Regions from separate parts of the Burkholderia lata genome, predicted to be linked through region 3. Evidence: predicted binding sites of a transcription regulator. Region 3 holds the regulator's gene; each other region holds the start of a gene.
What was found. The regulator FNR, encoded in region 3, switches genes on or off when oxygen is low (the NO sensors DNR and NnrR bind a similar motif). The targets are predictions, from matches to a motif close to TTGATNNNNATCAA.
Positions count from the first base shown of each region.

Region 1: a site for FNR is predicted at 2,650-2,663, ahead of BCEP18194_RS31015 (universal stress protein). Genes of this name have one in related genera too.
Region 2: a site for FNR is predicted at 1,970-1,983, ahead of clpB (ATP-dependent chaperone ClpB). Genes of this name have one in related genera too.

Region 1 is NC_007511.1:1,875,766-1,879,923, forward strand. It holds gene BCEP18194_RS31005 (DedA family protein/thiosulfate sulfurtransferase GlpE) at 1-987, opposite strand, end outside; gene BCEP18194_RS31010 (cupin domain-containing protein) at 1,173-1,679, opposite strand; gene BCEP18194_RS31015 (universal stress protein) at 2,062-2,532, opposite strand; gene BCEP18194_RS31020 (PAS domain S-box protein) at 2,852-4,158, shown strand, end outside.
Region 2 is NC_007510.1:2,193,733-2,197,890, reverse strand. It holds gene moaD (molybdopterin converting factor subunit 1) at 1-18, shown strand, start outside; gene BCEP18194_RS15810 (molybdenum cofactor biosynthesis protein MoaE) at 29-505, shown strand; gene BCEP18194_RS15805 (group III truncated hemoglobin) at 572-1,132, opposite strand; gene BCEP18194_RS15800 (Rrf2 family transcriptional regulator) at 1,383-1,898, shown strand; gene clpB (ATP-dependent chaperone ClpB) at 2,056-4,158, shown strand, end outside.
Region 3 is NC_007511.1:3,538,668-3,542,825, reverse strand. It holds gene BCEP18194_RS38375 (LysE/ArgO family amino acid transporter) at 286-906, opposite strand; gene BCEP18194_RS38370 (LysR family transcriptional regulator ArgP) at 1,017-1,910, shown strand; gene fnr (fumarate/nitrate reduction transcriptional regulator Fnr) at 1,964-2,710, opposite strand; gene BCEP18194_RS38360 (universal stress protein) at 2,814-3,281, opposite strand; gene BCEP18194_RS38355 (DUF3005 domain-containing protein) at 3,874-4,158, opposite strand, start outside.

The sequences.
Region 1 (4,158 bases), 1.7 Mb from region 3:
GATCGCACCGTGATCCGGACGCACGAAATAACGCGACGCATCGAGATCGGCCGGCATCGGCTCGACCGGATAGCCGTGCTTCTCCCATGCATCGAGGCCGCCCTTCAGCGCCCGGATGTTGTGGATCATCTTCTTGCGCTGCATTTTCGCGATCAGGCGCTTCGCGGTCGCTTCGTTCGGGCACACGCAATAGACGACGATCGGCCGCTTCAGCATTTCCGGGTCGAGCAGGTCCGGCGAATCGAGATCGACCGGCACCGCGCCGGCGATCCGGTACGGTTCGCGCTCGCGAATCGCTTTCGGCCGCGCGTCGAAGATCAGCGGCGGCTCGTCCGACGTCATCATCTCGACGAGTTGCGGCGGCGAGATGCGCACCTGCGCAAGATAGCGGCGGAACTGCACGCGACGCACCCAGCGGTACAGCAGGAACGTGATGAAGATCGCGAGGAACGCGTCGAGGATCGTGCCGCCGCTCGCGCGCACCCACAGCACGAACTGGACGATCTGGTCGTGAATGGCCGCGCCGCCGACCAGCCAGAACGCAGCCCACAGCGACGCGCCGGCCAGGTCCCAGAACAGGAACACGCCGACGCCGATCGCGGTCGTGCCGAGCAGCGGCGCCGACACGAGGCCGAGACCCGGCAGGAATTTGGACAGCACGAGCAGCGGCGCACCGTATCTTTCGAATACGTTACGTGCGAAACGCAGCGTGGTGTCGAGCGACAGCGAGAAGCGCACGAGGCCGTTCAGCAGGCGCCGGCCGCGCGTGCGGCCCATGAAGAACCACAGCGAATCGGCCAGCATCGTCGCGCCGATCGCCGCCGCGAACATGCTGACCCAGGACGCCTGCCCCATTGCCGCCATCGTGCCGCCGAGAATCAGCATCGGCACGGCCGGCACCGGCACGCCGAGCTGCGTGATCAACACGCTCGCGAACACGGCCCATGGGCCGAGCGACGATGGAATAGCGATGGGAAAGTGCCACACGGCGGCGCTCCTGGAAGGCATGCAGCCGCACGACGGGGGCCGTCGGTACGGCTGGGCAACGGCCGCCGCGGCACGCCCGCAGCCGACCCGATGCATCACGGCATTCTAAACGGGTTTGGCCGCGGCCGCGCGGAACACGCACCATCGGCACGGGCTTCGCGCCGTTGGTTGCACCGCCGTGACAGTCACATGTCGGTACGCTGGGCAAGCTGCACGACGTGTTCCGCGTAGTCGGGAAACGCGGCAGCCAGCGCGGCTGCGTCGGCCAGTTCGAATTCCGCGAACTCGAAGCCCGGCGCCACCGTGCAGCCGACGAGCGCGACGTGCTCCGGCAACGCGCAGCGCGCGCCGAACCAGCTCCCGGCCCGCACGACTGCCTGGAACACGGTGCCCGGATGCGTGAGCGGGTTGCCGAGCCGGTGGATCGTCAGCCCGTCGCGCTCGTCGAGCACCCACACTTCGATCGGGTCGCCCGCGTAGAAATGCCAGACTTCGTCGGAACGGATCCGGTGCCACGACGAATACGCGCCGTCGCACAACAGGTAGTAGATCGCGGTCGATGCGGCGCGTGGCGCGCCGTCGGCCGGACGCACGACCGAATCGGTCGCACGGTAGGTTTCGCGGAAATAGCCGCCTTCGGGATGCGGCTGCAGGTCGAACTGGCGAATCAGGTCGGTAGCGGAAATCGGCATGGCGGATGACGTCGGTAAGGTCAGGAACCGGGCACCCGGCGCACGGCCTCGCTTCGCTCATCGCGAATCGCGAACACGACCGCGTGCCGCCGGATGCTGCTGCGTCGATCGCCGCGGCCATGCGCACGGCGACCAGGCGGACACCGGTCGATGCTGCCAGAACTGCGTGTCGGGATGCAACCGCGGGCACGCGATTGCGCCCGTCGGGTGCATCGGGCGCGCCGCCCTCGCCCCGCCGATGTGACAGAAAGGACAGCCGCGCTCACACGTCGTGCGCCGTGCGTTTCCGTTTCATCCCGCCGTCATCCGGCGAATACGCGGGCCCGTCGCTGCCCGCGACCGCCCGTGCGCCAGCGCCAGCGTCAGCGCCTTGCCGCGTGCGTCACGCAGCCGCCGACGTGCCGGGCTCGCTGTGCCGCACCAGCAACACGGGCCGGTCGGCCGCGCGCAGCAGCGATTCGGCGACACTGCCGAGCAGCAGCCGGCGCAAGCCATGCCGCCCGCTCGTGCCCATCACGATCAGGTCGGCATCGGCTTCGGCCGCCGTGCGCATCAGCACCGTGGCGACATCCTCGCCGTACGCGTCGAGCGCACGCACGGTGCCTGGCACGTGCTCCTGCGCGAGCACCGCTTTCGCATCGTCGAGCACCGGCGTCGCGGCGTCAGTCGCGGCCGCATCGCCGTCGCGCTCGGCCGCGAAACCCGCATCGACGTCGACGAGCTGCGGCCGGTGCTCGACGACATATGCGCAGGTGACTTCGCCGCCGGACGCCGCCGCGATCCGGATCGCCTCGTTCAGCGCGAGACGCGCACTCGGGCTGCCATCGAGCCCGACGAAAATCCGCTTGTACATGGTCCGTCCCTCCGACCGGGCACGCATCGCGCGTTGCGCGACGGCGGCCCGTTATCGCCACCCGGCCCGGTGCCAGGTGGCCTGCCGAACAGTCTGCCCCACGTGCCGACGCGCCCGTTGATGCGCGTCAAGCGCGGCCGGCACGCCCGCTGCTCCACGCCGGTTGCCGCAATTTCTAGTGACCCCATTACAAAAACCGTGTAAATCGCGCACAATTTCATCTTGAAAATAGACGTTGCATGCAGCCGGTGCGAGTTTTGTCCGGTTTTGCTGCGCTGCCGAGTGCCCACGGCAGCCCCGACAACAGAATGGCTATCGAATGACCGCAAGTGGAACCCCGACGCGTGACGCCCGAGGGCCCACGCGCCTCCAGATCATGTTACGCCAGCCGCTCGCGGCCGGCGTCGTTGCGTTGTGCGCGGGCGCGGCGCTGTCGCTTGGCGTCGCGCTGCTCGTGCGCGAGCAGTGGCAAGGCGCCGTCCATACGCGTTTCGAACGCCGCACGACGCATGTGACCGCGATGCTGCGCCACGAGCTGCAATCCGGCGTGGCCGTGCTCGAAGGCGCGCGCGGCGTGTACAGCCTCGTCCCGGGCATGACGCCCGAGCAATGGCGCCGGTATGCGGACATGCTCGACCTCGACAGCAGCCGCTCACCGGTGCGCCAGATCGGCTACGCGCCGCTGCCGCCCGCGACGCGCACTGCCCTCGCCGGCGCGAAGCCGATGCCGGCCGGCACGCTCGCGACCGCCGTGCTCAGCGCACCGGCATCGAATTCCCCCGTCGTGCGCTTCGGCGCGTCCGACGCGGCGCCGCTCGCGCGCGCGCTGCAGACCGGCGACATCGCGCTCGGTGTCCACCCGGCCGACGACGACACGTCCCGCGACGCCCGCACCTTCACGCTGTTCCTGCCGGTCGCCGCGTCGCCGCATGCGGTCGCCAACGCGCCCGGCCTGCGCGAAACCGGCGCCGACGGCGTGCTGTTCGCGGCGTTGAGCCCGCGGCGCCTGATCGAGCGTGCGCTCGATGCGGAACGCGGCATCGACGTGTGGATCACTGCCGGCGGCGATCGGCGCGCGATCGTGAGCGTCGAAACGACGACCGACGAGGCCTCGGCATCGCCCGACCTGATGCGTCGCACCGACGAGCTGAATTTCGGCGGCACCGTGCTGACGCTCGCGTACTCCGCGGATGGCCGCCCGAGCGCAACCGGCGCACAACGCGCGGCCGGCACCGTGCTCGCCGCGGGGCTGATCGCGTCGATCGCGTTCGCGGTGCTCGTCCACGCGCTGTTGCGCGGCCGTTCCGGCGCCGCCGATTCGGGCGCGAGCAGCCGCGGCATCCTCAACGAGGCGCGGATGATGGGCATCATCCGTTCGTCGATGGAAGCGATCATCACGATCGACGAAAAGCAGACGGTCGTGATCTTCAATCCGATGGCCGAGCAGGTGTTCGGCGTGTCCGCGATGGAGGCGATCGGTGCCCCGCTGTCGCGCTTCATCCCCGAGCGGTTCCGCGCCGCGCACGCGAAGCACGTCGACCAGTTCGGCGTGACAGGCGTGTCCGAGCGGCAGATGGGCCGGCAGCGGGTGCTGTTCGGGCTGCGCGCCAACGGCGAGGAATTCCC
Region 2 (4,158 bases), on a different replicon from region 3:
CCGGTGACGGGCGGTTGAGGCACGGGCGATGGCAACGGTACGAATCCAGACCGACGACTTCGATCTGAACGCGGAAGTCGCGGCACTGCGCGCACGCAACCCGAAGATCGGCGCAGTCGCATGCTTCGTCGGCACGGTGCGTGATCTGAACGAAGGCGAATCGGTTGCGGCGATGGAGCTCGAGCACTATCCGGGGATGACCGAGAAGGCGCTCGAGAAGATTGCCGCCGAGGCCGGCCGACGCTGGCCGGGCATCGACGTCGCGATCGTGCATCGCGTCGGCAAGCTCCTGCCGCTCGACCAGATCGTGATGGTCGCAACGGTTGCGTCGCACCGCGGCGATGCGTTCGCGTCGTGCGAGTTCGTGATGGACTACCTGAAGACCGAGGCGCCGTTCTGGAAGAAGGAAACCACGCCGGACGGCGAGCGCTGGGTTGATGCGCGCAGCACCGACGATGCCGCGCTCGCGCGCTGGGGCATCGAATCGGGCAATACGCGGCGCTGAGCACGGCGTGAGGGTGGTGCGGCGAGGTGCCGCGTGCGCGCAAGCGTCGCGCGTCACGGCTGCCCGTTACGCGTCCGGATCGCTGCTGCGCCCGATGATCTTCGTCGGAAACGGCTCGCCGCGGGCACGCGAGGGCAGCGCATGCGGATCGTCAGCTGCGTCGCGACGGCGCGGTGCGATTGCGTCGAGCAGTGCCTGCTGCTCGGGCGGAATCTGATAGTCCCAGCCGAACCGGCTCAACTGGAGGCTCTGCGCGATCCGCAGCGCCGGCTCCATGAAGCGGATCGCTGCGGGCGGCGCGTAGCGCGTCTCGACCGTTTTCAGGAACAGCGACAGCCAGCGGCTGAAATGGGCGGGCTCGATCCCGTCGAGCGGCTGGTGCGCCTGCTGCACGTTGCCGCGATAGCCCTTGGTGCCGAGCACGAGGCTCGACCAGAACGTGACCATCTTCGGCAGGTGGTCGTCCCAGCGGCCTTCCAGCTTCGCGTCGAACACGGGCCCGAGCAGCGGATCGGCGCGCACGCGGTCGTAGAACGCGTAGACGAGATCGCGGATGTTCTCTTCGGTCGGCTCGGTGTCGCGAGGGCGGGCCGGTGCGGAATCGGGCGAGGCGGGCAGGGCAGTCATGGCAAAAGGGCCGGAGAAATAGGCAACGACGGGGCGGCGGCGCGGGCATCGTGCAGGACGCCGGCCGGATTTTGACGCAAAATAGCGTCCAACAACCCCTGAAAAACGTGTAAGTGTCACGCATCTTATTGCGCGCGCGCCATCCCGGCAACCCGGGGCCGCGGAACAGGGCCGTCAACCGGCCCCGTGCGCAACCCGATCGGCCCGGCTCACGTAATCGGGGCACGATCGATCTTTTCCGTATTCGCCCATGAGACTCACCGACTACACCGACTATTCGCTGCGCGTGATGCTGTACCTGGCCGTGCGTGGCGAGGGACTCGCAACGATCCAGGAGATCTCGGACGCCTACGGCATCTCGAAGAACCATCTGATGAAAGTCGTGCAGCAGCTCGGCGAGCTGGGGTGGGTCGATACCGTCCGTGGCCGCAATGGCGGGCTGCGGCTGTTCCCCGAATCGCTGCAACTGACCGTCGGCCAGGTCGTGCGCGCGACCGAGAGCGATTTTGCGCTGGTCGGCTGCTTCTCGGCCGAGGGCGAGTCGCGCGGCTGCGTGATCGAGCCGCAGTGCCGGTTGAAGGGCGTGCTGGCGGCCGCGCGCGATGCGTTCTTCGCCGAACTCGACCGTCACACGCTCGGCGAACTGGTCGAACCCGCTGCGCCGCTCGTCGCGTTGCTCGGCATCCGCCCGATCGTGCGCATGCGTGCCGAGCCGTCGCCGGAAGACGCCCCTGTGTCCGTCGAACCGCCGTCGACCGCCGGCTGATACGCGCTCGCCGCGCTTCCCGAGCCGGCCGCGGCCCGTCCCGGGGCCGCTTCATGGATATCCATCGATTTTTGCGCTGAATCAACCCGAATTTCGCTTGAAAGCCGCATAACCATCCTCATCTTGGTGTTAATCGAAAATTGGAGGTCTCGACTAAATGAGAATCGACAAGCTCACCACCAAGTTCCAGGAAGCACTCGCGGATGCGCAAAGCCTCGCAGCAGGCCGCGACAATCAATACATCGAACCCGTTCACGTTCTCGCGGCGCTGGTCGCGCAGCAGGACGGTTCCGCCCGCTCGCTGATGTCGCGCGCGGGCGTTCACATTCAGGCGCTGCAAGGCGCGCTGAACGAAGCCATCTCGCGCCTGCCGCAAGTGACGGGCACGGGCGGCGACATCCAGATCGGCCGTGAACTCTCCGGGCTGCTGAACCAGGCCGACAAGGAAGCGCAGAAGCTCAACGACACGTTCATCGCGAGCGAGATGTTCCTGCTCGCCGTGTCCGACGACAAGGGCGACGCCGGCAAGCTCGCGCGCCAGCACGGCCTCACGCGCAAGGCGCTGGAAGCCGCGATCGCCGCGGTGCGCGGCGGCTCGCAGGTGCACAGCCAGGACGCCGAAAGTCAGCGCGAGGCACTGAAGAAATACACGGTCGACCTGACCGAGCGCGCCCGGGCGGGCAAGCTCGATCCGGTGATCGGCCGCGACGACGAAATCCGCCGTTCGATCCAGATCCTGCAGCGCCGCACCAAGAACAACCCGGTGCTGATCGGCGAGCCGGGTGTCGGCAAGACGGCGATCGTCGAAGGGCTCGCGCAGCGGATCGTCAACGGCGAAGTGCCCGAGACGCTCAAGGGCAAGCGCGTGCTGTCGCTCGACATGGCCGCACTGCTCGCCGGCGCGAAGTATCGCGGCGAATTCGAGGAGCGCCTGAAGGCGGTGCTCAACGACATCGCGAAGGATGAAGGCCAGACGATCGTCTTCATCGACGAAATCCACACGATGGTCGGTGCAGGCAAGGCCGAAGGCGCGATGGATGCGGGCAACATGCTGAAGCCGGCGCTGTCGCGCGGCGAGCTGCATTGCATCGGCGCGACCACGCTCGACGAATACCGCAAGTACATCGAGAAGGATGCCGCGCTCGAGCGCCGCTTCCAGAAGGTGCTCGTCGACGAGCCGAGCGTCGAGGCGACGATCGCGATCCTGCGCGGGCTGCAGGAGAAGTACGAACTGCACCACGGCGTCGACATCACCGACCCGGCGATCGTCGCCGCGGCCGAGCTGTCGCACCGCTACATCACCGATCGCTTCCTGCCGGACAAGGCCATCGACCTGATCGACGAAGCCGCTTCGAAGATCAAGATGGAAATCGATTCGAAGCCCGAAGAGATGGACAAGCTCGATCGTCGTCTGATCCAGCTGAAGATCGAGCGCGAAGCCGTGAAGAAGGAGCAGGACGAAGCGTCGCAGAAGCGCCTGCAGCTGATCGAGGAAGAGATCGAACGCCTCGGCCGCGAGTACGCGGATCTGGAAGAGATCTGGACCGCCGAGAAGGCCGCGGTGCAGGGCAGCGCACAGCTGAAGGAAGAGATCGAGAAGGTGCGTGCGGACATCGCACGGCTGCAGCGTGACGGCAAGCTGGAGAAGGTTGCCGAGCTGCAGTACGGCAAGCTGCCGCAGCTCGAGGCGCAACTGAAGCAGGTCACGCAGGCCGAAGAGCAGGAGCAGCACAACCCGACGCGTCCGCGCCTGCTGCGCACGCAGGTCGGCGCCGAGGAAATCGCGGAAGTCGTGTCGCGTTCGACCGGGATTCCGGTGTCGCGAATGATGCAGGGCGAACGCGAGAAGCTGCTGCACATCGAGGAAAAGCTGCATGAGCGCGTGGTCGGCCAGCACGAGGCGATCAGTGCGGTGGCCGACGCGATCCGCCGTTCGCGCGCGGGTCTCGCCGATCCGAACCGTCCGTACGGCTCGTTCCTGTTCCTCGGCCCGACGGGTGTCGGCAAGACCGAGCTGTGCAAGGCGCTGGCGTCGTTCCTGTTCGATTCGGAAGAGCACCTGATCCGCATCGACATGAGCGAGTTCATGGAGAAGCACAGCGTCGCGCGGCTGATCGGCGCGCCGCCGGGCTATGTCGGCTACGAGGAAGGCGGCTACCTGACGGAAGCCGTGCGTCGCAAGCCGTACAGCGTGATCCTGCTCGACGAGATCGAGAAGGCGCATCCGGACGTGTTCAACGTGCTGCTGCAGGTGCTTGAC
Region 3 (4,158 bases):
CGTTGTCGCGGGACGCCGGACATTCTCGCCGATCGCTTCGATTCGTGCAGTCAGCGCGCCGTCGCGATGGCGGACGGTTTGACGCGGATGACGGACACGCCATCCGTTGCGTGAGTGTTTCGCGTGGCTGCGTTCGATCGGGAACCGATTATTTGTCGCGGCTGGCGCGACGGGGCGCGGAACGGAGTGCGGAGGGAGGCGGGCGGGAGGGCGGATGCTCCGGCATTGCGCCGGAGCGGGCGGGACGACGGGCGGCAAGCGGCCGCCCGTGCGACGGTGAGCAGGTCAGCGCAACTGCACGGCCGCGAGAAACAGCACCATGCTGCCGATCGCACCATCGAGCACGCGCCACGCCACCGCTTTGCGGAACCACGGCGCGAGCAGTCGCGCACCGTAGCCGAGCCCGAGGAACCACACGAGGCTGACCGACATCGCGCCGATCGCGAACGCGAGCCGCGCGCCTTCCGGCTCGCGTGCGCCGGCCGTGCCGATCAGCAGGAACGTGTCGAGATACACGTGCGGGTTGAGCCACGTGAACGCGAGCGTCATCAGCACGATAGCCAGGCCGCTCTGCGGCGGCGGCGCAACCGCGTCGCCGCGCACGTCGAGCGTTTCGTGGCCCGGCTTGAACGCGCGGCGCAGCGCGTTGATGCCGAACCACGCGAGATACGCGAGGCCGACGTACAGCACCGCGTGGACAAAGGTCGGATAGCGTTCGACGAGCACCGATGCGCCGCCGACGCCCGCGCCGATCAGGATCATGTCGGACAGCGCGCACAGCAGCACGATCTTGCCGACGTGCGAGCGCATGATGCCCTGCCGCAGCACGAATGCGTTCTGCGCGCCGATGGTGACGATAAGTGAACCGCAGAGTGCGGCGCCGTGGGAAAAAGCGAGCCAGTTCATGGTGGGTGACAGCAGTGGGAGTAGTAGACGGATGAATCGGGTAGCGCTAGTCTGCGGTCAGCATGAAAATAAGAGAAGCTAATTCACCTAATGCAGATTAAGGAAATCTAATGCTCGACTACGCGTTGCTCGATGCCCTCGCGGCCGTGATCCGGCACGGCTCGTTCGAGCGGGCGGCCAAGGAGCTGAATGTCACCGCGTCGGCCGTGTCGCAGCGCGTGAAACTGCTGGAGGAGCGGGTCGGCAGCGTGCTCGTCAAGCGCGGGCAGCCGTGCGTCGCGACGACGTCGGGTGCGCTGCTGTGCCGGCATACCGAGCGCGTGCAGCTGCTCGAGGCCGAGCTGGGCGGCCGGATGCCGGCGCTGCCGGGCCAGATCGCGAGCGCGTGGCCGACGTTGCGCGTGGCCGTCAACGACGACAGCGTCGCGACGTGGTTCATCGACGCGGTCGGGCCGTTCTGCACGGAGCGCGAAACGTTGCTCGACCTCGTGATCGACGACCAGGATTACACCGCTTCGCGCATTCGCGACGGCAGCGTGCAGGGCGCGGTGACCGCACAGGCCGAGCCGATCCAGGGATGCAGGTCGGAGCGACTGGGGCGCATTCGCTATCGCGCGGTGTGCTCGCCGGCGTTCTACGAACGCTACTTTGGCGCGGGCATCACGCGCGATGCGCTGCGCCGCGCGCCGTGCGTGATGTTCAATCCGAAGGACGGGCTGCAGGCGCGTTTCATCCGGCGCGTGACGCGCGCGGATCTCGATCCGCCGCAGCACTGGATACCGCACGTCGCAGGCTACCTGCGTGCATGCGAAACGGGATTGGGATGGGGAATGTGTCCGGACCGGATGGTCGACCGCCAACTGGCGGCGGGCGAACTGGTCGACATGTCGCGCGGGCGAACGATCGACATCGACCTTTACTGGCAGAGCTGGCGCTTGTCGATCGGCTGGCTCGACGATTTCAGTGCGGCGCTGAAGGCACGCGCCGCACTGTTTCTCGATTGACCGATTGCGTGACGCACGCGGCGCGCGAGATGCGCGCGCCGTGCGGCATCACGTCAGACGTGATGCAAACCGTCGAAATCGACGATCTGGACGTGGCGGCCCTGCATTTCGATCAGGCCGCGCTTCTGGAATTTCGACAGCGTGCGGCTGACCGTTTCGAGCGTCATGCCGAGGTAGCTGCCGATGTCTTCGCGCGTCATCCGCAGGTTGAATTCCGACGGCGAGTAACCGCGCTTCAGGTAGCGTGACGACACATCGAGCAGGAACGCGGCGACACGTTCTTCGGCATTCAGCGAACCGAGCAGCATCGTTTGCGACGTTTCGCGCACGATCTGTTCGCTCATCAGCTTGTGCATGCGCAACTGCATTGAACCGGCTTCCGAGCACAGCGTCTTGAGTGCGCTGTACGGAATCACGCAGACCGAGCTGTCTTCCAGCGCGACCGCGGTGCGCGGATGCGTGTCGTCGCAGATGCCGTCGAGGCCGAGCGCTTCGCCGGCGAGGTGCAGGCCCGTGACCTGCTCGCGGCCATCGTGACGTGTTGCGACGGTTTTCAGCGAACCCGAGCGCACTGCGTACAGGTTGTCGAATGCGTCGCCTTCGCGGAACAGTGCTTCGCCGCGCTTGACGGGGCGCGCTGCGCAGATGACCGACTCGAGGCGACTGAGCGCTTCGGGTGCCAGGCCCTGCGGCATGCACAGGTGCCGCATTGCGCACGTCGAGCAGTGCGCGGCCTGGCGAGGAGCCCAGCTACCGGCATGAGGCGTGGCGGCGGGACGTGTGGCGACGGGCGTCAGCATGATCGTTTACTCCGGCGTTGAATCGACGGAATCATTGTCCCACCGCAACTTGCCGCTGTCGGGTGACAAAACGTCGCGACCGCCCGCGCATGCCGAACGCCGCTTACGCGGCCGGTTCGTCGACGTTGGCAGCCGCCGGAATCAGCAGCACGGGCAGCGTCGCGTGGCGCACGCATTGCTCGGCGATGCTGCCGAGCACGAGACGGCGGAACCCGCGGCGGCCGTGCGTGCCGAGCACGAGCAGATCGGCATCGAACGCTTTCGCGCCGTCGAGGATCAGCGACGACACGTCGTTGAGCGACGTCGCTTCGCTCAGCTTCGTCTCGCCCTTCACGCCCGCTGCCTGCATCAGCGCGGTGAAATCCTTCGCGAGCGCGTTGCCCTGCGCGACGAGCTGGTCGCGCAGCACGGACGGATCGTAGCCGGGAACGTTGTAGTAGATCGCGGCGTTCTCGACGACGTAGAACGGTTGCAGCTCGGCGCCGTGCGATTTCGCGAGTGCCAGCGCGGCATCGAACGCATGGCGGGACGTGTCGCTGCCGTCGACGGCAACCAGAATACGCTTGTACATAGTGTCTCCGAGTGGCGGGTTGAAGCGAAGTCGGCCGGATGGCCGATCGGGATGGGCAATGCGCAATGCTGCGAGGCAGAGTAAACCAATGGCCGGGACTTTGCAGTGAGGTGCCGGTCGTGCCGCGCGGCGGTGAGCGATGCACTTGGCGCATGCTGCGCCGCGTGACGCGTCACGCATGTCGCGTGTCGCGTGTCGCGCGGCGTGGTGGTCGCTGTCGCCTGCATCGTCGGCGGGAAGGCACGCGCGCGCATCGGTGTCGCGTGTCGCACATGCACATGCACATGCACATGCATCGCCGCACATGACGCGCATACCGACCGCATCGACACGACAGTCACGCGGATGCGTCACCCGCATCGACATTCAATCGCAACCGCGCCGTTTCGACATGACCTCGATCAACGCATGTGCGTCAGTGCGATTCACGACGTGCATGGCGTCGCCGGTGCCGCTGCGCGGAATCATTCGTTCGTGCATCGTGCGGTTGCCGGTACCCGGTCGGCACACGAGCGCGTACGCCGATCCCCAGCCATCGGCTGTTGGCCGATACCGGTTCGCAAACGAACGATCGATTCAAACGCCGCGCCGGCTATCTCGGCACGGCCGTCAGCTCGAATACGCGCTCCGGACGCCGCTGGTGGCCGGGCCAGTACGCGCTGCCGTACATCCGGTGGACCGGGCCGAACAGCGCGTCGCTCATGGGCGGTGGCGCGTCGAAGCCCTTCTCGATCACCATGTAGCCGGCACGCAGCGCGAACGCCGGATGATTGCCGCCGGGGCGGCTGTCGAAACCGGCGAAACCGTCGCCGGCTTCCGGCATCGCATTGACGAGCGACGCGTTGCTGCGCGTGATTTCGTCGGGCGAGATCGGCCC